DNA from 4 places in the Actinoallomurus sp. CA-142502 genome. Region 3 is predicted to be linked to each of the others. Evidence: riboswitches for the same ligand, from Rfam matches in the RefSeq annotation. Region 3 holds a riboswitch; each other region holds the start of a gene.
The links. Region 3 has a riboswitch for cyclic di-AMP ahead of ACQEV1_RS35665 (C40 family peptidase). Riboswitches for the same ligand answer to the same signal wherever they lie in the genome.
Positions count from the first base shown of each region.

Region 1: another riboswitch for cyclic di-AMP. It lies ahead of ACQEV1_RS37240 (CHAP domain-containing protein); the one in region 3 lies ahead of ACQEV1_RS35665 (C40 family peptidase).
Region 2: another riboswitch for cyclic di-AMP. It lies ahead of ACQEV1_RS47315 (NlpC/P60 family protein); the one in region 3 lies ahead of ACQEV1_RS35665 (C40 family peptidase).
Region 4: another riboswitch for cyclic di-AMP. It lies ahead of ACQEV1_RS18770 (C40 family peptidase); the one in region 3 lies ahead of ACQEV1_RS35665 (C40 family peptidase).

Region 1 covers NZ_JBNJMY010000001.1:7,960,261-7,967,423, reverse strand. The annotation lists gene ACQEV1_RS37255 (acyl-CoA dehydrogenase family protein) at 237-1,844, opposite strand; gene ACQEV1_RS37250 (TetR/AcrR family transcriptional regulator) at 1,841-2,476, opposite strand; gene ACQEV1_RS37245 (hypothetical protein) at 2,595-3,206, opposite strand; gene ACQEV1_RS37240 (CHAP domain-containing protein) at 3,297-4,058, opposite strand; cyclic di-AMP (ydaO/yuaA leader) riboswitch at 4,069-4,211, opposite strand; gene ACQEV1_RS37235 (sirohydrochlorin chelatase) at 4,765-5,535, opposite strand; gene ACQEV1_RS37230 (phosphoadenylyl-sulfate reductase) at 5,517-6,230, opposite strand; gene ACQEV1_RS37225 (Insertion element protein) at 6,227-6,409, opposite strand; gene ACQEV1_RS37220 (nitrite/sulfite reductase) at 6,474-7,163, opposite strand, start outside.
Region 2 covers NZ_JBNJMY010000001.1:10,108,868-10,116,030, reverse strand. The annotation lists gene ACQEV1_RS47320 (WD40 repeat domain-containing serine/threonine protein kinase) at 1-965, opposite strand, end outside; gene ACQEV1_RS47315 (NlpC/P60 family protein) at 1,028-1,963, opposite strand; cyclic di-AMP (ydaO/yuaA leader) riboswitch at 2,029-2,168, opposite strand; gene ACQEV1_RS47310 (hypothetical protein) at 2,265-2,387, shown strand; gene infA (translation initiation factor IF-1) at 2,481-2,705, opposite strand; gene ACQEV1_RS47300 (GNAT family N-acetyltransferase) at 2,748-3,518, opposite strand; gene ACQEV1_RS47295 (alpha/beta fold hydrolase) at 3,802-4,656, shown strand; gene ACQEV1_RS47290 (AraC family transcriptional regulator) at 4,708-5,541, shown strand; partial or broken gene ACQEV1_RS47285 (Beta-galactosidase C-terminal domain) at 5,599-5,859, opposite strand; gene ACQEV1_RS47280 (hypothetical protein) at 5,768-6,118, shown strand.
Region 3 covers NZ_JBNJMY010000001.1:7,608,740-7,615,902, reverse strand. The annotation lists gene ACQEV1_RS35690 (hypothetical protein) at 1-713, opposite strand, end outside; gene ACQEV1_RS35685 (tetratricopeptide repeat protein) at 937-2,265, opposite strand; gene ACQEV1_RS35680 (pyridoxine 5'-phosphate oxidase C-terminal domain-containing protein) at 2,391-2,702, opposite strand; partial or broken gene ACQEV1_RS35675 (pyridoxamine 5'-phosphate oxidase family protein) at 2,694-2,858, opposite strand; gene ACQEV1_RS35670 (class II 3-deoxy-7-phosphoheptulonate synthase) at 3,070-4,401, shown strand; gene ACQEV1_RS35665 (C40 family peptidase) at 4,433-5,434, opposite strand; cyclic di-AMP (ydaO/yuaA leader) riboswitch at 5,446-5,607, opposite strand; gene ACQEV1_RS35660 (hypothetical protein) at 6,067-6,201, opposite strand; gene ACQEV1_RS35655 (CHAP domain-containing protein) at 6,383-7,163, opposite strand, start outside.
Region 4 covers NZ_JBNJMY010000001.1:3,867,943-3,875,105, reverse strand. The annotation lists gene ACQEV1_RS18790 (glycosyltransferase family 4 protein) at 1-307, opposite strand, end outside; gene ACQEV1_RS18785 (acetate uptake transporter) at 561-1,211, shown strand; gene ACQEV1_RS18780 (M48 family metallopeptidase) at 1,250-2,602, opposite strand; gene ACQEV1_RS18775 (basic secretory protein-like protein) at 2,774-4,123, opposite strand; gene ACQEV1_RS18770 (C40 family peptidase) at 4,246-4,791, opposite strand; cyclic di-AMP (ydaO/yuaA leader) riboswitch at 4,850-5,068, opposite strand; gene ACQEV1_RS18765 (NlpC/P60 family protein) at 5,378-6,358, opposite strand; gene ACQEV1_RS18760 (NlpC/P60 family protein) at 6,393-7,163, opposite strand, start outside.

The sequences.
Region 1 (7,163 bases), 350 kb from region 3:
GCCACCTGCACGCGCTCGCCCGCGGCCGGCGACCTCGTCGCCGACCGCGGGCTGACCCTGCTCGGCGTGGCCGTGGGCGACCTGTACGACGACCGGGCGGTCCAGCTCTCCCTGCCGCTCGACCACTTCGCGTCGGCGGCGCTCGACGGTACGGTCGACGAGGTCCGCGACCGCTTCGGCGGGCGCGCGATCGCACGGGTGCGAATACAGCCGTCCGCGCGCGCTGGACGGTCGAGCTATCCGGCCTTCGGGGTGGCGCGGGCGATGATGGCGTCGAGGTCCAGGCCCGGGGGGAGGGTGCCGAAGGCGGTGCCCCAGTCCCGGTCGAGGCGGGAGGCGCAGAAGGCGTCGGCGACGGCGGGGTGGCCGTGCCGGACGAGCAGGGCTCCTTGGAGTACGAGGGCGAGGCGTTCGACGATCCGGCGGGCGCGTAGTTCGGCCGTGGCGGTGTCGGTCAGTTCGTTCTTGATCCGCGTGACGGCCTCGTCCAGGCGCCGGTCGGCTCCTGTCGCCGCGCCGACCTCGGCGAAGTACGCCTCCACGGTCTCGGGTTCCTTCAGCATGGCCCGCAGCACGTCGAGCGCGGCGACGTTGCCCGACCCCTCCCACACGGAATTGAGCGGGGACTCACGGAACAGCCGGGGCATGCCCGACTCCTCGACGTAGCCGTTGCCGCCCAGGCACTCCAGGGCCTCGGCGCTGTGCGCGGGCCAGCGCTTGGTCACCCAGTACTTGCCGGCCGCCAGAGCGAGGCGCTTGAACGCCGTCTCGCCACGGTCGGTCGCGCCCGCGAGCCGCAGCATCAGCACCGTCGCGGCCTCGGACTCCACGGCCAGGTCGGCCACGACGTTGCGCATCAGGGGCTGGTCGATCAGGGCGGCGCCGAACGCCTGCCGGTGGGTGACGTGGTGCGCCGCCTGCACCAGGCCCTGGCGCATTCCGGCGGCGGCGCCGATGACGCAGTCGAGCCGCGTCATGTTGACCATCTCGATGATGGTGCGGACGCCACGGCCCGCCTCGCCGACGCGCCAGGCGACGGCGCGTTCGTACTCCACCTCCGCCGAGGCGTTCGAGCGGTTGCCGAGCTTGTCCTTCAGCCGCTGCAGGCGCATCGGGTTGAGCGTGCCGTCGGGCAGGACGCGGGGGAGCAGGAAGCAGGTGAGGCCCTCCGGGGCCTGGGCGAGCACGAGGAAGACGTCGCACATCGGCGCGCTGGTGAACCACTTGTGCCCGGTCAGCAGGTACGTCCCGTCGGCCTGCGGAACCGCGCGGGTCGTGTTGGCGCGTACGTCCGAGCCGCCCTGCTTCTCCGTCATCGACATCCCGGCGAGGATGCCGGCCTTGGTCAGCGGCGGGCGCAGGCCGAAGTCGTACGTGCCGGAGGTCAGCAGCGGTTCGTACTCGCGGGCGAGGTCGGGCTCCTGGCGCAGCGCGGGCACGGCGGCGTACGTCATCGAGATCGGGCAGCCGTGCCCGGCGTCGACCCGCCACACGTAGAACTTGGCGGCGCGGGCCACGTGCGCGCCGGCGCGCTCGGTCCACGCGCGGGCGTGCAGTCCGTGCCCGACCGCGACCTTCATCAGCTCGTGCCAGGCGGGGTGGAACTCCACCTCGTCGACGCGGTGGCCGTACCGGTCGTGGGTGCGCAGCACCGGGCGGTACTCATTGGCGAGCCGGCCCCACTCCTGCGCCTCCTCGCCGCCGGCCAGCCGGCCGAGCTCGTGGATCTCCTCGGTCGCCCAGCCGCCGCCCTCGCGGAACAGCCCGTCCAGCAGCGCCGGGTCGTCGGCCACGTCGTAGCCGGTCAGCGGAGGGACCTGGTTGAACACGTCATGCGTCGTCATGAGACCGCTCCGATGCTGCGCTGGACGAAGGTGATGAGGTGAGCCGTGCCGCTGGAGACGTCCGGGACCGGCGCGGTGACGGAGGCGTCCGTCACGGCGGCGCGCGCCGCCAGCGGGCCGATGAGGGCGTCGCCGATCGCCCCGACGAGTGCCGCCGCGCTCACCTGGACGTCCTGATCGGGCAGCTCGCCGGTGGCGATGCCCCGGGTGATGAGCACCCCGATGGCGTCGGCGAACGCGCGCCGGAACACCAGCCGCTCACCGTCGACGGCCGGGTCGGCGGGCTCGGCGAGCAGCGCGTACGCCATCCGCGGGCCCCGCAGCGCGCGGCCCGCGAAGGTCTCTACCACGGCGGCGATCGCCTCGGCGGCGGTGCTCTCCAGGGCCACCGCCCGCGCCACGGCGTCGACCTCGCGCCGGCTCGTCGTGCGGAACACCTCCGCGACCAGGTCGGCCTTTGCCGGGAAGTGGCGGTAGACGCTGCCGGTCGCGACGCCGGCCCGACGGGCCACGGCGGCCACCGAGCATCCCGCGTAGCCGTGCTCGGCGACGATCGCCACTGCGGCGGACAGGATGCGTTCACGCGAGGCGCTCAGGCGCGCTTCGACGCGGGGCGTACGGCGGTACGGCATACAAGAATTGAACCCTAGTTCACTTCTTAGGCGCAACCGCGTAACGCCGAAAAAGGTTCGGGGCCCCTCGGGTGGAGGGGCCCCGAACGCCCCCAGGGGGGAAGGGGGCGGAAGAGGGCTATTTCTCGGACACTCCGGTCGCCATGTCGTAGCCGGTGCCCGAGTGGCGGTAGACGGGGCCGTTACCCATCTCCAGCACCTGGAACTTGATCGGGATCGAGTTGGACCGGGTGCCGGTGAAGTACTGCATCATCTCCTCGGACAGGTCGATGATGGCCGGCGGGCTGTGCTGGGCGACCGCCCACTCGGCCGGGCCGAAGTCCTCGACCACGCCGACGGCGCTCTTCTTGCCGACGGTGATCTTCACCTTGGTGCCGAGCGGCCAGTACGGGCTGGCGATCGTGTGGTACGACATCGGCTTGCCGGACGCGGTCTGCGCGTCCCAGAACGACGTGCCGGTGGAGACGCCGGTCGGCAGGGCGGCCTTCTTGTCGGCCTTCTCACTGGGAAGCTGCCGGGGCAGCTTGGCCGTGTGGCCCTCCGTTCCGGGCCCCACGAGGCCGGAGTCGCCCTGCGACACCTGCACGGCGCTCGTACGGGCGGCCTGGGAGGACGTGGAGTGGACCAGTGCGGCGGACGCGCCCGCGCCCGCCACGACGACGCCGGCCGCGACCGACGCGAACGTCTTGCTGGTGAATCGATCCAGATACTTGTTGCTGATTCTGAACATGGGGGGTTGGCCTCTCAGCACAGGGGAGACGGGGACGGTGTGCAGGGCGGGCCGCCCCGGCCGGCCGTGCGGCCGGGGCGAGGGGAGGGCTCAGGCGTCGTTGGAGCCGTACTCGGGGTAGCCGTAGCCGACGACCGTGGACTTGTCGCGCGTGCGGATCTTCACGGCGTTGTCGGTGTTGCCCTCGATGGTCTGGATGGTGCCGTCGTGGTTGTCCTTGATGACCATGCCGACGTGGTCGATGTCGTCGATCGACTTGCTCCCGCTCCAGGAGAAGAACACGACGGCGCCGGGCGTGGCGTCCTCGCCCCAGCGGCCCTGGTCCTTGAACCACTGGGCGTGGGTACGGGTGAACGCGTCCGCGCCCATCCCCTTGACGCCCAGCTGGGCGCCGATCCAGGACACGAACATGTCGCACCAGTTCGCGTTGGCGTAGTCGGAGACCTGGCCGCCGTCGCGCTCGACGCCGCGCTCGGCCCACGGGGAGGAGACGAACCACTTCTGGAACTTGGTGCCGCCGCCCGAGGAGTCCTCGCTGACGCCGACCTGGGAGGTGGCGAGCTTCAGCGCGTCGCTCGCGGTGGGCAGCCACTCGCGCTTCTTGGCGGCGACGTTGCCGGCGCTCTTGTCGGACAGGGCCAGCGTGTGCGGTTCCTTGGGGGAGGCGGCGGTGCCGTGGGGAACGGCGGCCATCGCTTGGGCCGAGACCGCGTCGACGTTCTGGGAGGATCCGGCCGGGGCCGCCGCGATCAGGCTGATCGCGGTCGCGCCGACCGCGGTGACGGCGGCGAGGGAGCCGCCGAGTCTGGTGTTACGCAGCAGACGGCATGACTTCTTGTGTCGACCTGACACGTTGAGCACTCCTTTGCTTCCATGCCGCTTACCGGGTTAGCTGACGGGTTCGGGCGTGGAAGCTGCCCTACGGCGCGAGGGGATGCGCCGATTCACCCCAGTGGTGCGGTGGGTCCCCGGTTCCGCGATGTGCGGATTCAGCGGGAGCCGTCTCTGAGCGGACGGCTCGAAGAACAGGGGGATGGCGGCCGCGTGGGCGGCCACTTCATTCAGGTCTAGGGGATCTTGTCGTCCATTCGTCCGGTGCACTTTCACTTCCCGGCGCCTGCCGATGGCCCCGAGGGCTCGGGCGGGAAGTCACCCGGTGGGCACGCTGTTGGCGTGCCACATGCCCTGTGAGAGACACGAGGGGCCTGGCTCCGTCGCTGCGCGGCGGATGCGGCGCGTTCGCCGAACCGGCATCGAGGCGGATCCATGTGGGGGGATCGCAGGGGATGCGCAGAGCGGCGCGGTTATGAACCGTCGCGGCCTTGGAAGGGGGGCCCATCTCACGCGTCGTCGCGTGCCGCACTTCGTGGTGCTGGGGGGCAGGCCCTGGCCGGCGGGGATGTTACGGACGGCGCATGGGGGGCGCCGCCGGTCAACCGAACATAGCAAACATATTTCGGGCCGTAAAGGGGAAATATGGACACTCACCGCCTCTGACCTGCGAGAAGATCACATCGGCGGTCTGTCAACCCCCAGAACCCTTGCGAAATAAGGGTTTTCAGCCCACAGCAGCTTGATCACCCAGCGTGATGATCTCGGTGTAACGCTGCTCGATGATCTCGGCCAGCTCGGGCGCCGCGCCGAGCGCCCCCGAGACCGCCACCGCCCCCGCCGCGAGCGACTCGTCGCGGACCTTGTCGGCGAAGTAGCCGGGGGCCAGGAAGTAGGAGGCGACCGCGACCCGCGGGGCCCCGGCGTTCAGCAGCCTTCGTACGGCCTCGGCCGGCGTCGGGCGCGCGGCGGAGGCGTAGGCGGGGACGACACGCCGCCAGCCGCGCCAGCCGCGGGCCATCCGGCCGATCGTCGCGTTGGCCGACGGGTCGCTGGACCCCGCGGCGGCCAGCACGAGCGCCGTGTCCGGGTCGGGCGTCACTCCCGCCTCGGCCAGCCTCCGCTCCAGGGCCGCGGTCATCAGCGGGTGCGGCCCGAGCGTCGCGCCGTACCGCAGGCGCATCCGCGGGTGCTCCCGGCGCACCTCGGTCAGCGCGCCGGGAATGTCGGTCTTGCTGTGGTACGCGGCGGTCAGCAGGAGGGGGAGAACGACGGCCTCGCCCGCGCCGGTGCCGGCGCCGGCGAGCGCGCCGAGCGCCTGGCCGGGCGTCGGGGGCGCGTGGTCAAGATAGGACGTCACGACCCGCAGCCCGGACCGGCGGCGTACGAGATCGAGCAGGTCCTCGACCGTCGCCGCCGCACGCGGGTCCCGGCTGCCGTGCGCCACCGCCACCAGCGGCGGCGGAGGCGCGCAGGTGATCAGAGGTTGATGCCGCATTCGGACTTTCCGGTGCCGGCCCACCGGCCGCTGCGCGGATCGTCGCCGGGTGCGACCCGCTGCGTGCACGGCTCGCACCCGATGGAGGGGTAGCCGTCGTACTGCAGCGGGTTGACGAGGATGCCGTTCTTCTCGATGTAGGCGCCGAGCTGCTCGTGCGTCCACCGGGCGAGCGGGTTGACCTTGACCTTCCCGCGCGAGGCGTTCCACTCCACGACCCGGGACCCGCGCCGGTGCGAGGTCTCCTCCCGGCGGATCCCGGTGATCCACGCGAGGTACGGCTCCAGGGCGCGGTTCAGCGGCTCGACCTTGCGCAGGTGGCAGCACAGGTCCGGGTTCCGGCCGTAGAGCCGGGGACCCAGGTCGCGCTCCTGCTCGGCGACCGTACGCGAGGAGGTGACGTTCACCACGTTGACCGGGTAGACGGCCTCGACGGCGTCGCGGGTGCCGATCGTCTCGGCGAAGTGGTAGCCGGTGTCGACGAACAGCACGTCGATGCCCGGCCGGATCTTGGCGGCGATGTCCACCAGCACGGCGTCCTTCATCGAGGACGTCACGCAGATCCGGTCGCCGAAGGTCGCGATCGCCCAGCGAATGATCTCCTCGGCCGGCGCCTCCTCGAGGGCGTCGGCGGCCGACTCGACGATGTCGGTGAGGTCGAGCGCGGCGGTCGGGCGTTCGAAGGTGAGCGTCATCTCGCGCCTCCCTTCGGCGCGGCGGGGACGGCGGTGCTGAGCGCGCCGGTGCCGATGAACCGCAGCCGGAACGCGCGGGTGCAGGCACGGCAGTGCCAGCCGCCGCCGTCGCTCTCGTACGGCTCCAGGTCCTCGTCGCCGCAGTAGGGGCAGTAGAAGGGGACCGCTCGTTCAGTCATGAGTCCTCCTTCGTCGGAGGAGTCACTGAGGGCGCCGTGTTCTCGGTTCGCTCACTCCGTTCGCTCATTTCAGGTCCTCCTGTTCCGCCCGCTGCACCCAGTCGGCGAAGGACTCGCCGTCGCCGCGCTGCTTCTGGTAGCGGCGCAGGACCCGCTCGACGTAGTCGGGCAGCTCGTCGGCCGTGGTCTTCAGCCCGCGGACCTTCTTGCCGAAGGCGCCGCCGACCGCCCCGCCGAGGTGGATCTGGTAGCCCTCGACCTGGTTGCCGTCGGCGTCGGTGACCAGCTGGCCCTTCAGCCCGATGTCGGCGACCTGCACACGCGCGCAGGAGTTCGGGCAGCCGTTGAGGTTGATGCTCAGCGGCTGATCGAAGTCCGGGAGGCGCTTCTCCAGCTCCTCGATGAGGTCCATGCCGCGCTGCTTGGTCTCGACGATCGCGAGCTTGCAGTACTCGATGCCGGTGCAGGCCATCGTCTGCCGCCGGAAGGTCGAGGGCCGCACCTGCAGGTCGTGGGCCTCCAGTTCGGCGGCGAGGGCCTCGGTGCGGTCCTCGGGCACGTCGAGGATGACCAGCTTCTGCTCGGTCGTCGTGCGCACCTGACCCGAGCCGTACTCCTCGGCCAGGTCGGCGATCACGTGCAGCAGCTCGCCGTTGACCCGGCCCACCCTCGGCGCGAACCCGACGTAGTAGTTGCCGTCGCGCTGCGGGTGGATGCCGACGTGGTCCCGCCGGGCGTCACGGGGGGCGCCCGG
Region 2 (7,163 bases), 2.5 Mb from region 3:
GCTCTCCGTACGGGGTCGGCCGCGCTCGGGCGGGCCGGGACGCTGCTCTTCGGCGGCGACGGCGCAGCCGGCTTCTCGGTGGCGGCGGGCACGATGGCCGGTCTTTCGGCGGCGGCCATGTCCGTCGCGCCGCCGGGTTCCCCGCGCAGGATCTCCGCGAGCTGTTCGGCGGCCTGTTCCGCGCTCGGGCGCCGTTCCGGGTCCCGGCGCAGCAGTGCCGTGATCAGTGGTGCGAGGGGGCCCGCGCGTACGGGCGCCGGCGGGTCCTGGGTGAGCAGGGTGAGCAGGACGGTGGCGTAGTCCGGGCCTTCGTACGGTGGTCTGCCCTCGGTCGCGTTGAAGAGCGTGGCGCCGAGGGCCCACAGGTCGGCGGTGGGGCTGGCGGCGGCGTTCTCGGCCTGCTCGGGGGCCATGAACGCCGGGGTGCCGGTGACGTCTCCGGCCTCTTCGGCGCGCTCACCGACCCGTTGGGCGACGCCGAAGTCGGTGATGACGATCCGTCGTTCGCTGATCAGGATGTTGGCGGGCTTGAGGTCACGGTGGACGACGCCGGCGGCGTGCGCCTCCCGCAGCGCCTCCAGCGTCGCCGCCCCGATCTCGGCGACGCGCCGGTACGGCAGCCGTACCTCCTCCTTGAGGATGTCGGCGAGTGGACGACCATGGAGGAGTTCCATGACGATGATCGGGACGCCGTCGTCGTCGATGACGTCGTGGATCGTGATGATCCCGGGATGGTTCAGCCGGGCGGTGGCACGCGCCTCCTGCAGCGCGAGCGCGCTGAGCTCGGCCCGTTCGTCATCGTCGAGGTCGGGCGACAGGGTGACCTCTTTGATGGCGACCTCACGGCCGAGCATCTCGTCATGACCGCGCCAGACCGTGCCCATGCCGCCCTGGCCGATCACCTCGACCAGGCGGTACCGCCCGTTGACCAGCTGGTGCCCATCGTCCGGCGTAATCCCGTCCACGATTGGTTCCGATGAGAACGGGCCGCCCGTGGTTCCCGTACCGGCGGCCTTCCGCGGCGGCGTTACGGGCGGCCGGCGCCGACGAAGTGTGAGACCCAGTAGGAGTTCGACATGCTGGCGTACTGGACGTCCGTGCCGGTGTGCGGGGCGTGGATGAACCTACCGCCGCCGACGTATATCCCTTCGTGGCCAAGGCTGTCGAAGAAGACCAGGTCACCGGGTTGCAGATTCGACTTGGCGACGTGGCGGATGGCGTTGTACTGGTCGGGGACGACGCGGGGGAGACTGACGCCGGCAGCGCGCCAGGCCATCATCGTCAGCCCGGAACAGTCGTAGCCGTTCGGGCCCGTACCGCCGAAGACATAGGGCTTCCCGAGTTGGGCTTTGGCATAATTCACGGCTTTGCCGGCCTGTCCGGAGGCGGACGTGGTGGCGCCGCCGCTCGAACCGCCACGCGTGCTTCCGCTGGAGCTGTTGGTCTTGGCCAACAGCGCTTTCTGCTTCGCGATCGCCTTCTCGACCACGGCTTTCTTCTTCTTCAACGCGGTCGCGGTCGTGGTGATGCTCTGCAGCGTCGAACGGGCTTCTTCCTGGCCCCGCTGGAGGCGTTGGGCGGATGCCAGGAGCGCGGTCATCGCCTGGTTCTGGTTGCGCGAGAGCTCGGCGAAGGTCGACATGTCCTGCAGTGCCGCGTCAGGGTCCTTGGAGGCGGCGAACGTGGTGCTGTCGAGGGTGCCGTTCTTGTACGCGGCGACGGCCATCTGCGCCACCCGTACGCGCAGGTTCTGATACTGAGGTTTTTCCATTTTCAGCTGCTTATTGATCACGGCAAGATGCTTCTTGGCCGCGGCCAACTGGGTCTCGGCCTTGTCGTACTGGTTGGCGAGTTCGTCCACCTGGCTGTTGAGCTTGTCCAGTTTCTTCTTCGCGGTGGCCGCTGACGACCCGCCGGTCGCGTTCGCGCCGCTCGCGGGAAGAAGGAGGGCGGCGCTCACCATCAACGCCGTGATACCTCCCAGGCGGCCGGAACGTGTTAGCCGCGAATATGAAGATGGCACGTACGAACTCCTCTCCTGACGCCTACCGGGTTAGCTGTCGGGTTCGGGCGGGAGATGCCCTACCGAGCGCCGGGCGCTGCGGATTCACCCCGTACTACGTGGGTCCCCGGTTCCCTGAGCTGCAGGGATTCGGCCGACGGTCGTGTTTCTGATGGGGAGTCTGGGACCGTCGAGTCCTGTGGAGTGTAGGGGGTCAAACGGTGCAAATCTACCGAATCGTGATCAAAGGTACGCTTCGTGTATGGCTGATCGCGGCGCGCAGAACTTCGCGATGAGCCTCAACGTCGGCATCGAGGGTCGTATGGCCGACCGGGTCGGCCGCCACGAGGTACGCGTGGACGAGGGGCTCTGGCGGCGCCGGTGAACTCCCGCCGGCCGGCCTTCAGGCGCGGCATGACGGTGGTACCGGCGGCCGGTGCGAGAGCCGGCCGCCGGTACTTGTCACGTCAGACGACGGCTACGTCCGGTACCGGAAGAGGATCCGGCCGCGGGTCAGGTCGTACGGGCTGAGTTCCACGAGCACCCGGTCGTACGGCAGGATCCTGATGTGGTTCCTCCGTATCTTTCCGCTGATGTGGGCGAGCACTTCGTGCCCGTTCTCCAGCTCCACCGTGAAGGTGGCATCGCGTAGACACGTGATGACGGTGCCCTCGACTTCGATTCCTTTTGTTGTTCTGGCCATGTTCTCGCCCTTCTCGGTGACGGTGAGGTAGGAGGCGAGGCGTCAGCGGAGAACCAATTCCAGGTTGCTGTTGACGCGCCGGGCGCCGATGCCCTCGAACAGCGCCATGGCAGCCTCGTTGGATTCATTGACTTCGGCCGATGCCGTCTCGACCCCGGAGTGGTGCAGCGCGCCCAGCACGTGGGCCAGCAGTGATCGGGCGATACCGCGGCGGCGCTGGTCGGATCGGACCGCGAGCAGCCCGATCCGCGGCTGCAAGGCCACCCGTCCCGTGACCCGGACCAGTCCCACGTATCGATCGGCCTGTACCGCGACGGCGTACTTCGACGGGTCCAGCGGCAGCGGAGTCCCGTCCGGCCGGACCGGTACTTCGACCGGCATCGACGCCCAGCCGACGGTGGCGTCGACTTCGGCGCGGATCGCGTCGTACACCTCGCGCAGCGGGTCCTCCCGCGCCGCGCCGACGGGCACCGTCGTCACGCCCTCCGGCGAGAGCACCGAGCCGAGCCCCGTGACCCGCGGATCGGTGGGGAGGACGTACTCCCATTCGCGGCGTCGGGTCGTGAAGCCGGCTCGCTGCCAGCAGGACGTCAGGTCGACGTCAGGCTCGTCGACCACCGTGTACAGCGGCCTCGGCAGGTCCGCCAGCATGGCATCGGTGAGCCGGTCGAAGACCGCGTCGTGCCACGCGTCGATACTGAGGAAGATCCGCCCGTCGGGCCGGTGTGAAGTGTCTCCGCGGCCGACCACCCGGTCGTCCTCCACCGCGTGCCATTGTCGCTCCGCGACCCGCGCGATCACGATTTCGTGCATAGGTTGTCGCCTTTCGGGAGTGCCCTGTTATCGAGGCGCTCCCGGCGATCCCTCTGTCGATCACCCGACCGTGACGGCGAAGGGGAGCACCCACTTCGATACAGCGTTCATGGGTCTCACCTCCTCGCGTGACGTCACGGTGCCGCGCACGCTATCAACCGAACGCCATCCGGCCCAACCTGTTTTTTCGGTATCCGGAGCCGGAACATTCGTCCAAGACACCAGGGCGGTTCGCCTGTGATGCTCGCAGTCCCCACCTGACAGCGCGGCAGGAGACGATCCCATGGCAGAGCAGCCTTCCGGCGCCGCGAACGCCGGTTACCGGTTCGTTCAGCCTGACGATGGTGAGGTGCACGTCGTGGAGAACGGCAGGCCGGGCGCGCCCGCCCTGCTTCTGCTCTCCAACGCGGCGGCCCCTCCGGCCTGCTGGGACCCGGTGGTTCCCCTGCTGGCGGACGCGCACCGTGTCATCCGTGTCGACCTGCTACGTCACGAGAGGGGAGCAAGCCCGCTCGGCGGCTACGACGTCGCCGCTCAGGCACGTCGGGTCGCCGCCGCGCTGGACGGGCACGGCGTGGGCCGGGTGACGGTGGTCGGGCATTCCTCCGGTTGTACGGTCGCCACGGCCCTGGCCGAGCAACGGCCCGACGCGGTCGCCGCCCTGGCGCTCATCGACATGGGCCCCGGTCTCGACGCCAAGGTCCCTGAACGACTGCTCGTCCGGCTGCTGCTGACCCGGTTTCCCGGGCGGTTGCTGTGGAGCCTGCGTACCGAGGCGACCATCCGGAAGGCCGCCCGCACCGGGTTCACGCGTCCCGTGGACCTTCCCGACGCCTGGATCGAGCATGTGCGGGGGATGACACACCGGGACTTCGTGGGGGCGATGCGTGCCCCCTTGGCCTACCTCGGGCAGCGGAGCCTGCCCGATCGGCTCACCGGATTGGGCCTACCGGTGCTGGTCGTCTTCGGCACCGAGGACCAGCGGTGGCGTTCCTCGTCGGCCGCCGACTACCGCGTCGTGCCCGGCGCCCGCGTCGAGCTGCTGCCGGGCGTGGGACACACCCCGATGATGGAAGATCCCCGAACGACCGGCCGATTGCTGCTGGAATTCGCCGCGGCCGCCGAGCGGCCCGGCTGAGAGCGCCGTCGTCGCCGGACCGGAGCTTGAGGCGACTCGTAAAATCACGGTGTGCGATCCGCCGAGGTGCCTGCGTGGGACATCGCGGTCCCGTCGCGGTCGGGCCGGCCGGCGGGGGTCACCATGGCGGGCTTCAGCGGTCGAGAGGATGACCTCGTCGAGGTCGGGATCGTCCCCCGCCCGGCCGTCATGGTGATGTTCAACCTCGGCGACGTACCACTCGTCGTCGACTACGGCAGTGGTGAGCAGCATCGAGAGCGCGTCGTCGCCGGACTGGCGCCCAGCGGCGCGCGAGGGCGGGGGCCGGCCGGGAGCTTCGAGTGCCTTGAGGTGCGGTTGTCGCCGGTGGCCGCGCACGCGATCCTGGGCGCCTCTTCGGAGCTGGGCGGGGCAGTGATCACCCTTGACGACCTCTGGGGACGCGACGCCGTACGGATCGAAGAGCGACTGCGCGCCGCCGGAACGTGGGCCGACCGGTTCGCGATCGTGGAGACCGCGTTGGCTCGGCGTCACGAGGCGGGCCGTGAGGCCGACCCGGAAGTCGCCTTCTGCTGGGACCAGATGGTGGCCGGCCGGGGGCGGGTACGGATCGAGAGGCTGGCGACCGAGGTCGGGTGGAGCCGCAAGCGTCTGTGGTCCCGGTTCCGGTCCCAGATCGGCCTCAGCCCCAAGCGCGCCGCCCAGCTCATCCGCTTCGACGACGCGGTCCACCGCCTCGCCGCGGGGCACACCGCCGCCGCGGTGGCGGTGATGAGCGGCTACGCCGACCAGTCCCACCTGCATCGAGACGTCATGGCCTTCGCCGGGACGACGCCGACGGCCGTCGCGATCGAGCCGTTCCTCGCCGTCGACGACGTCGCGTGGGCCGCCCCGGGCCGCACGTGAGACGACGAGGTCGTCCGGCGCCACCGGCGCGGCCTCAGCGGAGGGCGCGACGGACCTCGGCTCGATGGTCACCTCATCCGCGACGTCCCGGCCGATGATCAGTTCACGGCCCGGGGCCGTCACGCGCACCTGCGCGCCGGTGTGGTCGAGCAGGAAGAGGTAGGAGTCGGTCGCGGGCCTCCTGCGCACCGCCTCGGCCCCGGGCGGGGCCTCGGTCAGCGGGGCCGTGGCCCGCGACTTCGCCCACCTCAAGAACCGCCTGATGCCGTACCTGTACGGCGCGGCCGTGGAGGCCACCCGTACCGGCGTGCCGGTCATGCGGCCGAGGGTGCTGGAGTTCCCGGACGATCCGCCCTGCGCGATGCTCGACCGGGCGGTACATGCTCGGCGGCGACCTGCTGGTGGCCCCGGTCTTCCAGGAGTGCGGCCGGAAGGCGGGGAGACCGGGGCGTGCGTCTCCGACCAGAACGGACGTACGGCGGCGGAGTTCACCGTCCGGCATGAAGGCGACCGGGTGCGCATCACCGCCCCGGGAAGTGGCGGCTCCGCACCGATATCTGTGACGTCAGGACGGTGACATGGCGGGCTCTGATGGCGGCGTGAAATCGGGCCTCGTACATCGGGACTCCGCGGGAGGTGAGCGGGGTGATCCTGGGTTCGATCGCCGTCCCGGCCGTTCCAGTGGGAATGGATCTTGCGGGCTGTAATGGGCCATGGGAGCGGCAAAAGGCGTGAGGTTCGCCCGCGTGGGTTCAGCGAATTCTGCTTTCGAATTTCGTAGATCGACGAATGGCGCGATCGTCCGACGACCGAGAGCCGGACCGTACGGCGAGTGGTCGGTGTCGAGCTCCGGACAGGTGCTCCTGGGATCGAAGATCCACCGGCCTCTTCGCCGAACACTTCCCGCACGATCTGCCCTCCAGACCGCGGCATCGCCGGGGGCGCACAGACGCCGGCCGGCGCTCTCGGAGGCGCTTGCCGCGTTCGCTTGGGCAGGTCAGCGGCGGCTCGGGACATCGCGGGGGTGCTGTGACACATGGGGACGCAGTGGTGCGCGCCGCCGATTTGACCAAGGTCCGGGACGAACGTAATGTTCTCTTCGCCCCAAGGGGAACGGGAAGCCGAAAGGCTCCCGGACCTGGCGGGGAGCCGACATCGAATCAGCGAGTTCGGGGCGCAAGCACCGGAGCGAGCGGATAAGATGTGGATCTCCCCGACGAACGGGATGCAGGACGCCTGCTAGGTGGCCGGCCCGGGTGGGGTCCCTTCGATGAGTGATCATCCTGGTGGATGTTGTTTGTCTGCTGGGTGGTCGTGTCGCGGGGTCCGTCTTCTGCTGGTGGGTTGATCTTTAAGATCTTCGGATCTGGGGGTTGACAAACTAGCTGAGGGTGGTAAGTTAGAAGGGTTGCCCCGGAGAGAGCCCGGAAGGGTTCACGAAGGTGGTGTCCGTTTCTTGAGAACTCAACAGTGTGCTAAAAGCCAGTGCCTTTTGGTCCTCGACCAGGCTGGTTGGCCCATCGTCTGGTGGGTTGGTCGGTTTGGTTTTGGATTCCTTTGGCAAGAATGATTCTTGCCGGGATTGTTTTTCTCTTCAGGTTTGGCAGTCGCCTTCGGGTGGT
Region 3 (7,163 bases):
GCGTACACCGGGTAGTCGGCCGCCTTCCAGGTCGTGCCGCCGCGCCACGCACCGTCCTGCGTGATCTTGTTGACGTAGCCGTGCCACTGCGCGCCGAGCTTGGAGGTCAGGGCGCCGGCCGCGAAGCCCGATCCGCGCAGGCCCGCCGCGACGTTGGACAGGTACTCCGAGTGCGCGGCGGCGAGCTTCGCGGTGGCCGGGGTCGTCACCGCCGTGGCCGAGCCGTCCGCGCCCCGCGCGATGGTGGGGAACGACGCCTTGTTCTTCCAGGCGGAGGTGGCGAGCTTGTACGTTCCGCCGGTCTTGGCGAAGACGAGGAACTCCTCACCGTCGCCGTTGCTGGGCTTCGCGTCGACCGCGAACCAGTCGGCGTCGCGCGGGAGGTAGAACCGGGCCGAGTGGTAGGTGAACGGTTTGATCTTCGAGTCCAGCCCGGCGCGGGTGACCTTGTAGTCGGCCAGGTCGCCCTTGAGCATGGCCCCGGTCTCGATCGTGGACAACGTCGCGGCCGACAGGTGGGCGTTGGCCTGGTTGTTGACCTTCTGGTACTTGGCGAAGATCGCCCGTGCCTGCGTCTCGGTCAGCGCGCTCGCGGCCGGTGTCGTCCCCGACGCGGAGGGGCTCGGTGACGTCCCGCCGCCACCGCCGCCGTTGCCGCATCCCGCGGCGAGCATCCCAAGGGCCATGAGTCCGGCGACCGTCCGTGAGCGCACTTGATCTTCTCCGAGCTTCGGGGGACGAGAGCGCCCCGGCGCCGGACGTACCGGGCCGGGGCGTCACTCCGAGGCGAGGCGTGGAGCACCTCAGCTGTTGTGGATCATCAGCCTAGAGGGCTGCTCCTCCCGGTCGCCGCCTGGGTTGTCGGAAAGGCCCCTTTCGCGGAGACGCGAGCGCGCGGCGACGGAGTCTCCCGCGCCGCGCGCTCGCCGTGCGGCCTCAGATCTTGCGGATCACCACGATGGGCGTCTGCTCGTCCTCGTTGCCGGCCGGGTTGTCCGACAGGACCTTCTCCACCCACTTGCGGTCGACGCCCGCCGAGGCGCCGACGACCCACGCGCCCGTCAGGTTGTTGGCGTCGACGACGCAGACGTGGCAGCCGAGGGCCGCGGCGAGCTCCTCCGACAGCTTGTCGGGACGGCCGGGGCCGAAGAGCAGGTGGTGGTCGTGCGGTGGCAGGGCGGCGGCCACATCGTCAATCATCGCGGCGCCCGGCCCGGCGACGCGGTAGAACCAGCCGCGCTTGCCGACGAGCTTGCCGGCCGCGCCCGCGGCGGCGCCGAGCAGCACCTTCGCGCGCCCGGCCTCCATGATCGCGCCCTGCATGCCGGCCGGGCTGTGCAGCGGCCCGATCTTGCCGACGAACTTGCTGAGCTGCTTGGCCATGCCCTCCGGCGTGATCATCTCCAGCGGGATCATCCGGCCCTGACCGGCCGAGGCGGGGCTCTCGGACAGCGCGAGGATGTCGTCGGGACGCAGCTGGCCGGCGGTGGCCTCCTGGATCACCGGGAGGATGCCGGAGCGCAGCGTGATCATCCTGGTCTTGATGGGGATGCGGCGGGCGCCGACGGTCCGCTCGTCGACCGGCGCCACCGTCGGCGGCTTGGCCGGGGCCGTCTCGCCGAAGTGCTGGTGCAGCATCTCCCTGATCTGCATGTTGCCCGCGTAGATGGACGCGCCGCGCTGGAGGACATCGCGGGCGCCCGCGGGGTCGCCCGCCTCGAGCCGCAGGTGGGCCAGCAGGGTGTAGTCCGACGCGTAGACCAGGTAGTCGGGCGCCAGGGCGATCAGGTCGGTCTGGTACTTCAGGGCGCGGGGCTTGTCGCCCCGGTCCACCGCCCACTTCGACAGGCGCTTGAGCGCGTGCCGGCGCAGCTGGGAGTCGTTCACGACCGACTCCAGGAGCGCCTCGGCCTCGTCGAGGCGGCCGCCGTCCTTGAGGATGTCGGCCAGCGTCAGGGCGTACCAGGGGATGGTCGGGTACTTCTCGCGCGCCGAGCGGACGATGTCCGCGGCGCGGTTGTAGTCGCCCCGCCACTTGTAGACCTCGGCGAGCGCGGCCGTGGCGAACCGGGTGTCGCCGCCCGCCGCGATGGCCGCGTTGGCGATCTGCTCGCTCTTCCGGTCGTCGCGCTCGTTGGTGAGGACGAGCCACGACAGCAGCGACAGCCCGTCACCTTCGAGATCGGCCCGCTTCGACTCCAGGAGCTGCTGGGCCTCTTCCGGCTTACGGAGCCAGATGTCGTAGGCGCGGCTGGTGGTGCTCATTTGTCAGAACCTCATGCGTCGTCGGCTGTCTGCGGGAAGTCGGCCCATCATCGCAGACGCGGGCCGCGCCCGTGATGAAGGCGATCAACTGTGGTCCGGCCCCGAACCGGACCGGCCGGCGGAAACTACGGCCACAACATGTGGGTTTCCCACGGGCCGCGGCGGCCGGAGCGTTCGTACCGCAGCCGGGTGTGCACGCGGTCCTTGTCGGCCTGCCAGAACTCGATCTGGACGGGAACGAGGGTGTAGAGCGTCCACTCCGGGCTGACCAGAGCGGGGTCCGCCTCGATCCGGGCCAGCGCCGTGCGGAAGGCCTGGTCGCGGTCGTCAAGGCTCTCCAGGTGGCCGCTCTGGCGGCCCAGCAGCGCCTCGGCGCGGGCGGAGGGCGCACGGGCCAGCAGGTCGGCGGCGCTCTGCTCGGGAGAGGCGGGCTCCACGGCGCCCCGTACGCGTACCTGGCGGCCTTGCAGAGGCCAGTAGAAGGTGAGCGCCGCCCGGGGCACGTCCGCCAGGTGACGGCCCTTGGGACTGTCGGCGTGCACCGCGAACCGCCAGCCGCCGGCGTCCACGTTCTTGAGGATGAGGACCCGGGCGTCCGGGCCGCCCCGTCACTGCCGCCCATCGTGCCCCCTGCGCCGTCGGTGTCCCCGGCCGTCCATCCGCCTCGACCCTACTGAGGGGCCGCGACCGCGGCCTGGAGAACGTCCGCGTCTCCCCATGCGTCTCCCAAGGTCGGGCAAGGGCGTCGCGTCGGGGGTGGTCGGCTGCCCGGGCATGGCGTAATGGTCGATACCCTAGGTGCCCGTGGACCTCCTTGACTCCTGGCGCGATCTTCCTGCGGCCCAGCAGCCCGATTGGCCCGACCCCGCACAGGTGGGCGCCGTCGCCGACCAGCTCGCCAAGCTTCCGCCGCTCGTGTTCGCGGGCGAGTGCGACCAGCTCCGCGCACAGCTCGCCGCCGTGGCGCGCGGCGAGGCGTTCGTGCTGCAGGGCGGCGACTGCGCCGAGACGTTCTCCGGCGCCACCGCCGACGACGTGCGCAACAAGCTCAAGACCCTGCTCCAGATGTCGGTCGTCCTGACGTACGCCGCGAGCGTGCCGGTCGTCAAGATCGGCCGGATGGCGGGCCAGTTCGCCAAGCCGCGGTCGAAGCCGGTCGAGGTCCGCGAGGGCGTCGAGCTTCCCGCGTACCGCGGCGACATGGTCAACGGCTTCGGCTTCACCGCCGACGAGCGGACGCCGGACCCGGGCCGCCTGCTGCGGGCGTACCACGCCGCCGCGGTCACGCTGAACCTCTGCCGCGCCTTCACCCAGGGCGGGTACGCCGACCTGCGCCAGGTCCACGCGTGGAACCAGGACTTCGTGGCGGCCAGCCCGGCCGGGCGTCGCTACGAGCGGCTGGCGGGGGAGATCGACCGGGCGCTGGCGTTCATGCACGCCGCCGGCGCCGACCCGGAGGAGTTCCACCGCGTCCAGCTCTACTCCAGCCACGAGGCGCTGATCCTCGACTACGAGCGGGCGCTGACCCGCATCGACTCGCGCTCAGGCCTGCCGTACGACGTGTCCGGGCACTTCCTGTGGATCGGCGAGCGCACCCGGCAGCTCGACGGCGCGCACGTGGAGTTCATGCGGCACATCCGCAACCCGATCGGGGTCAAACTCGGCCCGACGACGTCCGCCGAGGACGCCCTGGCGCTCATCGACAAGCTCGACCCCGAACGCGAGCCGGGCCGCCTGACGTTCGTGATCCGCATGGGCGCCGGCCGCGTACGCGACGCGCTGCCGCCGCTGGTGGAGAAGGTCACCGCGAGCGGCGCGCAGGTCGCGTGGATCTGCGACCCGATGCACGGCAACACCTTCGAGGCCGAGAGCGGCTACAAGACCCGACGGCTCGACGACGTCATGGACGAGGTGGCGGGCTTCTTCGACGTCCACCGCGCGCTGGGCACCCACCCGGGCGGCGTCCACCTGGAGTTCACCGGCGACGACGTCACCGAGTGCGTGGGCGGCGGCCACGAGATCGTCGAGGACGACCTTCACCAGCGGTACGAGACCGCCTGCGACCCGCGGCTCAACCGCAGCCAGGCACTCGACCTGGCGTTCATGGTCGCGGAGATGTACCGCACGACGAAGTGAGGTCGGGGCCCCGAGCCCGGGGCCCCGTCACTCAGACGATGCGTACGGCCCCGGCGAACGGGCGGGTGGCCAGGTCGGCGACCCGCACGTGGTCGCCGGTGTGCGGCGCGTGGATGAACTTCCCGTCTCCGAGGTACATCCCCATGTGGTGGATGTCGGAGTAGAAGAACACCAGGTCACCGGGCTGCAGGTCGCTCCGTGAGACGTGGACGCCGGCGTTCCACTGGTCGCCGCCGTAGTGCGGCAGGTTGACCCCGACCTGCTTGTACGCCCACATGGTCAGCCCGGAGCAGTCGAACCCCTTTCCGGGCGTCGCGCCGCCCCAGACGTACGGGACGCCGAGCTGCGTCAGCGCCGCGCGTACGGCGCCGATCGCCTTGGTGGACCCGCCCGGGATCTCCGGCACGCTCTCGCCGTGCTCGGCGCGCTCGACGGCGTCCTTCAGCAGCGGACGGCGCAGCTTGTCGAGCGTCCGGCCGATGGTCGCCTTCTTCTGCGCGAGCTGCGCCTTGAGCAGCGTGGACCGCGAGGCCTGGTCACGGGCGTTCTGCCAGGCGCGCTCGGCGTTCTGGATCGCCTGGGTGAGCTGGCGGACCTGCGTGTCGTCCTGCTGGGTGAAGAAGTGCAGGGTCGCGGCCTGGTCCAGCAGTGCCTGCGGGTCCTTGGCGGAGAACAGCGCGGGTGCCTCGTCCGGCGCGCTGTTCATGTAGCGCAGCGCGGCCAGGCGGCCGACACGTTGCTGGATGCCCTTGAGGGCCTTGGTCTCACGTCGCGAGGTCGCCTTGGCGATCGCGCTGGCGCGCTGGGCCTGCCGCAGCCGGACCCGCAGCCCGTCGTACTGCTCGGTGAGCTGTTCGAGCTGGGTGTTGAGCTGGTCGGCCTGCTGCCGGAGCGCGTCGATGGCGGGTGCCGGCTTCGCCTCGGCCGCGGGTGACGGCAGGAGCAGTCCGGCGGTGAGAAGGATGCCGGCGACCACGGTGTGCTGGGTGCGGTGCGGCCTATGATGCGCTTTCGCGGTTCGCGAAGGCTCCATTCGGGTGCTCCTCTTTCTCCTGGGCCGCCTACCGGGTTAGCTGACGGGTTCGGGCAAGGAGAAGCCCTACCGGTTACGGATTCACCCCGGGACCGAGCGCGGTGGGAGAGCCCCCTGAAAGCGCTCCGCGAGTTGGGTCCCCGGCTCACCGGACGCGCTGGCTTGCGCGTGCGGCGACTCGGCGGTCCGGCCGGGAACCGGCCGGTGACACCGTGGGACACTAACGGACCGTGACGGGCCGGCCAACCGGAACATGCGGAGATGGTCCACCGTCTTCCAGGATGGTCACTGTGGGTGATGCCGCTCTGGCCCTTTCCGCCTAGGCGAGAGCGAAGTCCGGCTGCGGACGGTGCTGTATACGCCGACATCGCGGGAAACGCGTCGGCGGTCCGTGGCGGTGGCGTACGCCGTCAGGGGCCGTTCCGGCCGGTGCGGTGAACGCCTCTTTCCGGCCCGGAACCGATCGGATCCGCGTCGCGACCGCCGTTCACGCCGTCGGGGAACCCGCTCAGACGGTCCCGTACGTCGGTCATCGCGGTGATCTGTGGCGGACCCGCAGGACGGACCGTGCGTCTGGGTGCGCGCTCCTCGTGCGACGTCGATCCCGCCGTCGACGTGGATCACCGAGCCGGTCAGGCAGCCGGTCTCGGGGCGGGCGACGGCCGGATGATGGCGGCGTCGTTCACCAGGACGTCGATCCGCCCGAACACCTCGATGTCGGCGGCCACGATCCGGGCGGGCGCCTCGGCCGCGGCGACGCTGGACATTGACCTTGGGGGTCCCGGTCAAGCGGCGAGGTGAGGGGATGCCGGCGGCGGGTCCACCGCCCGGCCGGTCGTTCGGATCGACCGTCCGGCTCGCGCGGGACCGGATGAAAGCGGCACCGCCGGGCTGACCCGGAGAAACACCGAGGGCCCTCCCCACGGGCGGGGGAGGGCCGGCTCGGACTCAGACGTTGAGGGACTCGGCGGAGTCGGACTGGGAGACCGCGGAGTGGAGGGTGTTCCAGAACGCCAGCTCGACGTCCTCCTCCAGCTCGGTGATCTTGCCCCAGAACTCCTTGTCCTCGGCCAGTGCCGCGGCCTCCGCGGTCAGGGCCGGCATGACGGCCGTGCCGGCGTCGGCGGCGTCCAGGTCGGCCACGTTCATGTCGGCGGGCATCTCGACCGGCGTGCGGTGGTGCTTGCCGCGCTTGCGGACGCGGACGTTCGGGGCCGGCATCGGCATGCGGACCTTCGCCTTGCTCAGCGCCAACGCCACCGTGCCGAACACCACGACGCCCAGCAGCCCGGTGAGGGCGGCCTGCTGGTCGGCCAGCGGCGGCGCGGAGTCGTGCTGGGCCGTCGTCTGGGTCTCGTGCATGGGGGTGGCGGGCTGCTGGCCGATCTCCTTGGCGGCCGGCGGAGGCGCGGAGTGCTTCGGGACGTACTTCTGCTCAGCCGGGGCCGCCTTGACCTTCACCTTCGACGGGTAGCCGAAGCCGACGACCTGGCTGACGTCGCGGGTGGCGCGGCCCAGCTGGTCGTTGTGGTTGGCCTCGATCGTGTGCAGCGTGTGGCCGTGCACCGACTCGACGATGCCTACGTGCTCGATGTCGCCGATGCTCTTCCCGCCGTTCCACGAGAAGAAGACGATGGCACCCGGCTCGGGGTGGTGGCCCCACGCGTCGTGCTTCTTGAACCACTTCGCGTGATCCGGAGTGGAGGCGAACTCACCCGCGAAGTCTTCG
Region 4 (7,163 bases), 3.7 Mb from region 3:
CGCGCCGCAGCGCGGGCGCCAGCAGGCCGAGCGGCGCCGCCGCCCCGAACACCACCGAGTCACAGCCCTCGGCCCGTACGATGCCGGCGGCCCGGCGCAGGACCGTGGGAAGCGGCAACATCAGCCGGCCGGGGTGGCGCACGACCGGGAAGGGCTGGGCGGCGTCGAAGTCCGCCGCGCCCTTCCACGCGGGCGCGTACACGATGACCGAACCGGGCGGCCGCCGTACGGCGAGGTTGTGCACGAAGGCCTGGATCCCGCCCGGCCGCGGCGGGAAGTCGTTGGTCACCACAAGCGTCTTCGTCATGAGTCCTCCTGCGTCGGAGGGAGTGACCACCACAGCGTGTCTTCGATTCCCTCGCTCCGCTCGGTCATGGCTTTGTCAGCATCGCAAGCGTGATCACATTTCGGTCCCGGCCCAGTGACCGGAACGAAACAGGGCGTTAATCTTTACAGGTGTCAACACGTGGCCGCCCTCACCCCGCCCGGCCTGCGAGAGATCGCTGCGGACCTGACGAGGCACGGCGGTGGAGTTCTCCACGGATATAGGAGGAGCCACCTTGACCGAGACCCCCTCAACCCCCGCGCCGGCGGCATCGTCCATCGCGGACCCCGGCCCGCTCGGCCTCGCCGCCTTCGCACTCACCACATTCCTCCTGTCGGCCAAGAACGCCGGCTGGACGGACGGCACCGACGCCTGGCTGGGCTACGCCTTCGCCTACGGCGGGCTCGTCCAGCTGCTCGCCGGCATGTGGGAGTTCCGCAACCGCAACGTCTTCGGTGCCACCGCGTTCTCCACGTACGGCGGCTTCTGGATCGGGCTGGGCCTGTACGTCCAGCTCGTCGCCCCGACGGCCGTCAAGGCCGGCGGAGCGAACGCCGAGTCGCTCATCCAGAACGACCTCGGCTGGATCCTGCTCGCCTTCGCCATCTTCAACACCTACATGTTGCTCTGGAGCACCCAGGTCAACGCGGCGGTGTTCGGCGTGTTCCTGACCCTTGAGGTCACCGAGATCGTCCTGTTCATCGGCAACCTGTCCCACAGCACCGGCACGGTCAAGCTCGGTGGGTGGATCGGTGTCCTGACCGCGCTCGTCGCCTGGTACACCTCGGCGGCCGGGGTGACCAACGGCATGCCGGGCAAGCTGTCCCTGCCGGTCGGCTCGCCGCTCGGCGGCCGCGCGGCCCCGGCCGAGCCGGTGATGGAGTAGTCGCATCCTTCTTCGCCGTGGCCGCGCTCACCGCGCGGTCACGGCGAAGTGCCGTTCACGAGCGGCGCGGGCACCGGCACGTGGTGGAGCCGGGCCCAGTCGCGGCCCATGGCGATCCGCTGCGGACCGGTCGGGTGGCTGTTCCACAGCGAGTACTCCAGTGCGTTCGGCGACAGGTCGTCGAGGTTGCGGGCGCTGAGCGAGCGCTGCATCCGCACGTACGTCTCCGGGTCACGCGTCAGATCGAGCGCGTGCATGTCGGCGCGGGCCTCGATGCGGCGGCTGACGAGGTTCTCCACCGGACCGGCGACCTGCAGGAGCACGGTGACCGCGGCGAGCAGCAGCGCCACCGACCGCGGGTCGGCCGGTGAGTCGGCCCCGGCGCGCCGCAGCAGCCGCGGGGAGGTCAGGACGAGGAAGAGCACGCAGACTCCGGCCGCCGCCCCGAGCGCGCCGACGAGGGTGCCGTGCAGCACGTCGTCGCGCTTGGCGTGGCCGAGCTCGTGCGCGACGATGAGCTCGATCTCCGCGCGCGGCTCGCTGGTGAGCAGCGTGTCGTAGACGACGATCCGGCGGGTGGAGCCGAAGCCGGAGACGTAGGCGTTCAGCTCGGTGGTCCGTTTGGAGGCGTCGGCGACGAGCACGTCGCCGACCGGCACGCCGTCCCGCCGCGCCATCGCGAGCAGGTCGGTGCGCAGCGGCCCGGCGGGCATCGAGTGGAACGAGTTGAACAGCGGCTCGACCAGCACCGGATAGCCGAACGACGCCGCCGCGACGAGCACGAACCCGCCCGCGGCCGCCCCCGCCCACCAGCGGCGCGGGAATCGGCGGACCAGCAGGTGCACGCCGAGCAGCACGACGATCCAGATGACGAGGGTGACGCCGAGCGAGGTGAGCTGGTCGGTGAACCAGCCGCCCCAGTGCTCGGTGGACAGCCCGTACCGGCGCAGCACGGTCTGGGACCACACGTCGAACGGCAGGCCGGCGAGCCGGGTCAGCACCGCGAGCACCACCGCGACGCCGACCAGCCGCAGCGGCCACCGCCGCAGGGGCCGCGTGACCGGGCCGAGCAGCCGCGCGCCCAGGGGTGTCAGCCCGAGCAGGAGCACGACCAGGAGCCCGGCGGCGAGCCCGGCGTACGCGGGCGGGTCGAGGGCCCTGTTGAAGGCGTCGCCGCGGCCGATCTGCGCGCGCGTGAAGTCGAGCGCCGGGTCGGCCGGCCGGCCGGCGCCGGGCAGCGGATGCCAGGGAGTCGTCACGAGGATCACCACCGCCAGCAGCGCGCACAGGACCACGGCGGCGATCGCCGCCCCGCGCCGATCCGGCGCGGGACCGGGCCCCTCCTCCGCCTCGGCCACGACCGCGGTCCCGGCCGTACGACGTGCGTTCACCCCGTGCTCCTCACCTGACTGCCTCATCCGCGACTCACGCCGGTCCGCAGCGGACGGACGCGGCGGAGCGCACTGTCTCGACGACGCGGATCACCCGAGTTCACCCGCCTTGCCTCGCCGGTACGACGTGCACACACCCCGTGCTCCTCACCTGACCGCCTCGTCCGCCGCTCACGCGAGCTCGCGGCGGACGTACGCACGCCACAGGGCGACGAACCGGTCGGTGCCGACGCCCAGGACGCTGCGGAGCGCGCGGTCCTGGAGGCGCGGGTCGCCCGAGTCCTCCGGCTCCGCCTCGGCCGTACGGTAGAGCCGGACGAGCCGGTCCTCACCGTAGCGTTCGGCGACCATGCGGCAGGCGAGCCACGCCTCCTCGTACGCCGCCGAGAGCCGGTCGCCCGAGCCGGCGAACTCCGTGGCGCCCGGCAGGGTGGCCGGGACGCCGCCGGTGGCGATGAGGTCGGCCAGTTCGCGGCCGGCCGCCCTGGTCGGGACGCCCGCCTTCTTGTAGCCGACGTAGTCGGCGAGTCCTTCGATCAGCCACATCGGCGTCTTGCCGTCGCGCGCCCCGCCCATGGCGACGTGCACGAGTTCGTGGGTCAGGACGACGCGCCGGCCCAGGGCGGTGAGCCGGCCGAACGCGGTGGGGGTGATGACGAGGCGGTCCTCTCCCGTACCCTGGCCGCCCTCGTCCCCGGTGACCGCGGCCAGCGCGGCGATGTCGCCGAGGTTGCGCACGTCTCCCGCGAGCTCTTCGGCCTTCTGCTCGGTGGCGGGGACGAGCGCCACGGCGTGCCGGGCCCACCGGTCGCCGACGACGCCGGAGACGGCGCCGACTCCCTCGTCGAGACGGGCGGCGATGTCGCGGAGCTCGGCGGTACGGGCGGCGGGGAGCTCGCCGGCCACGGCTCCGTCCTCGGCGAGCACGAGGCTGCGGCGTCCGTGGACCACGGTGAGGCCGCCGCTGTTCCAGATCTGCGGGTCGTCGCGCAGGCCGTGCGCCGCGCCGTCGCCGGAGACCATCCAGCCGGTGCCCGGGCGCCGGTCGAAGGTCAGGTATTCGGTGTAGACGAGGTCGCGGCGGTCGAAGCCGCGCAGCCGGTAGGTGAGCCTGAGCCGGGCCGTCCAGCCGTCATCGGCCGCCACGGCGGGACGCGTGTCGGCCAGGGACTCCCTCCAGGCGGAGAGAGGCACCTTGGCCAGGTTGTCGAAGAGCACCTGCTGCCCGGCGCGGAACGCCTGTCCCGACGGGTCGACGGTGGCGAGGAACGCGGCACGGTCGCGGGCGAGAACGGCCCGCGAGCGGCGCTGGAGCAGGGCGTTCACCGTGGCGACGCTGGGGGCGGACAGCGCCCCGGCGACCGGCCGGGAAGACGCGGCGGCGGCCCGGCCCGCACCGTCGTGGAACGCGAGGTAACCGACCGCGACGGCGAGATTGGCCACGATCGCCAACCCGGCGAGCCCGGCGAACATGGCCGACGCGGTGGTCACCCGCGAGTCCGCGTTCCCCTTGGCCGGCATGCGCGCGATCCTAGTCGCCACGACCGGGTGCCCCGCCGATGACGCCCACCGTCACTGAGCGACCGCCGGGCCCGGCCTCGCGGACGGGCGCCGGCGGTCGTCGTACGGCGGGTGCGTCAGGTTCAGTACGGTCGGGTGGCACCGTTGAAGTGTGCCCGGTAGTAGCTGTTGAGCAGCACCTGCTTGATGCGCGTGCCGGAGTGGGCGGCGTGGATCATGTAGATCTTCTTGCCCTTGACCTTCGAGACGATGCCCGTGTGGCCGTCGCCGTAGAAGTACACCAGGTCTCCGGTGGCGAGGTCGGAGAACTTCACGTGCCGCTTGATGTGCTGGTGCTGGGCGTCCGCGGTGCGCGGGAGCCGTACTCCGGCCTTGCGGTAGACGTACTGGACCAGACCGGAGCAGTCGAAACTGCTCGGGCCGCTGCCACCGTAGCGGTACGGCTTGCCGATCTGCTTACGGGCTGCGGCGACCGCCTTCAGCCCGACCTTGTGTCGCTTGCTCCAAGACGTCTGCTTCGTCGTCGCGCTCGTGGCCGCCGTGGGGGTGGCGACCGGGGTGGTCACCGGGTTGGCGACCGGAGTGACGGTCGTGACGGCGTCCGATGAGGCGGACGCCGTCGAGGCCGTCAGGACCGTCGGCGCGAGGACCGCGCCCGCGGCCAGCATTCCGCCGGCGAGGCGGACGCGCTTCGGCGAAGCGGTCGAGGGGGTGCGAGACAGGGTTCTCTCCTTCCGTGTGCGCCTACCGGGTTAGCTGACGGGTTCGGGCTGGAAGAAGCCGCCCTACGGTCCGCCCGGCGCACCACGCCGCACCACGGCCCGTTCGCCGCACTACGGTCTGCTGTGATGGCGCAGGCGCACCGACTCACCCCTGGGGATCTGCGCCTTCGCGCGCATGTGGGTCCCCGGCTCCGCGTGCCCGCGGACTCGGCGCTCGCGGCCGCCGGACGCGCCCTCTCACCGGGCGGTTCTCACTGTGGCCGGCCGCTTATCTCTGCATTCCGGAAAGCCGAGAGGAAAGTCGCCCGGCGGAATGTGTTCCACAACACATCCAAAGCGGAGGACGAATTCCCTCGTGATGGCCGCATGCGACACATGGGGCGTATCGCATAACTCGGCGCACGCTAACAAGGCACCAATGAATGCGCAAATTTGTCGCCAGAGCGTACGAGAGGAATTACCTAAGGTGAATTGGCCCCGACCGAAACAGGCCCTCTGGGCATCGCCAGAGGGCCTGTGAGGTTCGGGTCGGTCAGAGCAGGCGACCGCCGCCGTAGTACACCTGGCTGTAGTACGCGTCACTGAGGCTGGAGATCTTCACCACATCGCCGGTGTGCGGCGCCTGGATGAACTTGCCGTTGCCGACGTACATGCCCATGTGGTCGTTGTTGCTGAAGAAGACGAGGTCTCCCGGCTGGAGGTCGGCCTTCGCCACGCGCCGGCTCGCGCTGTACTGGTTCGGCACGTAGTGGCTGAGGTTGATGCCGATCTGCTTGTAGGCCATCATCGTCAGGCCCGAGCAGTCGAAGACGTTCGGGCCGGCGCCACCGAAGACGTACGGCTTGCCGAGCTGCGCGCAGGCGTACCTCAGCACCGTCTCGGCGCGGCCGGTCGCCAGGATCGAGCAGTTGGCCTTGGACGAGCCCGGGTCGATGTTGGCGCCCAGCTTGTCGATCAGGCGCAGCTGCTTCCTGATGGCCGAGTTGGCCGCCGACCGCTGCTTGTCGACCTGGTCCTTCTGCTGCTTGAGCTGCTCGGCCGCCTGCTCCGCCAGCGCCTTCTGCCGCTCCAGCCGCTGCGCGGACGCCAGGAACTGGTTCAGCTCCGCCGCGCGATTGCTGGAGACCTTGGTGAAGGCCGTCATCTGGTCGAGCACGGACTCAGGGTCCTTGGCCGACACGAACTGCGGGATGTCCCCTCCCGCGCCGCCCTCCTTGTACGCCGCGGCGGCGAGCTGGGCGACCCGGGTGTGCAGCTGGTTGAACGTCTCCTGCTCGACCGTGACGGAGGACTTGAGCGCCTTGAGGTGGCTCTGCGCGGCCTTCCAGTCCTCCTTGGCCTTGTTGTACTGGTTGGCCAGCTGGTCCACCTGGTCGTTGAGCTTGGCGAGCTGCTGCTTGGCGGCGCTCAGCGAGGGAGTGGGCTTCGCCTGGGCGGGGCTGGCGGGCAGGACGAGCCCGGCGACAACGGCCGCTCCGGCGGTGCCGACGATCCAACGACTGGTTCTGGACATGGTTGAACGCTTCATCTCCACTGTGGTCAGCCCCTTACGGACGGCCGGCGCCGTAGAAGTTGGAGCTGTAGTAGCCGCTCAGGCTCTCGATTTGGACGACCGTGCCCGTGTGCGGCGCGTGGATGAACTGGTTGTTGCCGACGTACATCCCGACGTGGTTCAGGTTGTCGAAGAAGACCAGGTCACCGGGCTGGAGGTCCGAGCGCGCCACGCGGCGGGTGGCGTTGTACTGGTCCGGCACGACGCGGGGAAGGCTGACGCCGGCGTGCCGCCAGGCCATCATCATGAGCCCGGAGCAGTCGTAGCCGGAGTTGTACGGGCCGGTGCCGCCGTACTTGTACGGGGCGCCCTTCTGCTGGTACGCGTACTCGAGAGCGAGGCGGGCGGGGCCGGACGCCGGCCCGTTGTAGGTGCCGCCATGGCCGCCGGACGAGGTGCTGCCCCCGCCGAGCCTGTTGACCAGGGACTGCTGCTGCCTGGCCTGCTTCTTCAGCTTGTCGAGCTGCGCCTTCTCGGACTTCAGCTTCGAACTGAGGTCGGCGGCGGCCTGCTGCGCCTGCGCCTTCTGGCGCTGCAGCAGCTGGGCCGCGTTGAGGAACTGGGTGACCTCGGTCGACCGGTTGTGCGCGACCTGCGTGAAGACCGAGATCTGGTCGAGAACGTCCGACGGGTTGTTCGACGACACGAGGTTCGGAATGTCGCCGGAGTCGCCGCTCTTGTACGCGGCGGCGGCAAGCTGCGCGACCCGCTCGCGGAGGCGCTCGTAGGTCTTCTGGTCCTCGGCGACCGACTTGTTCAGGGCGTC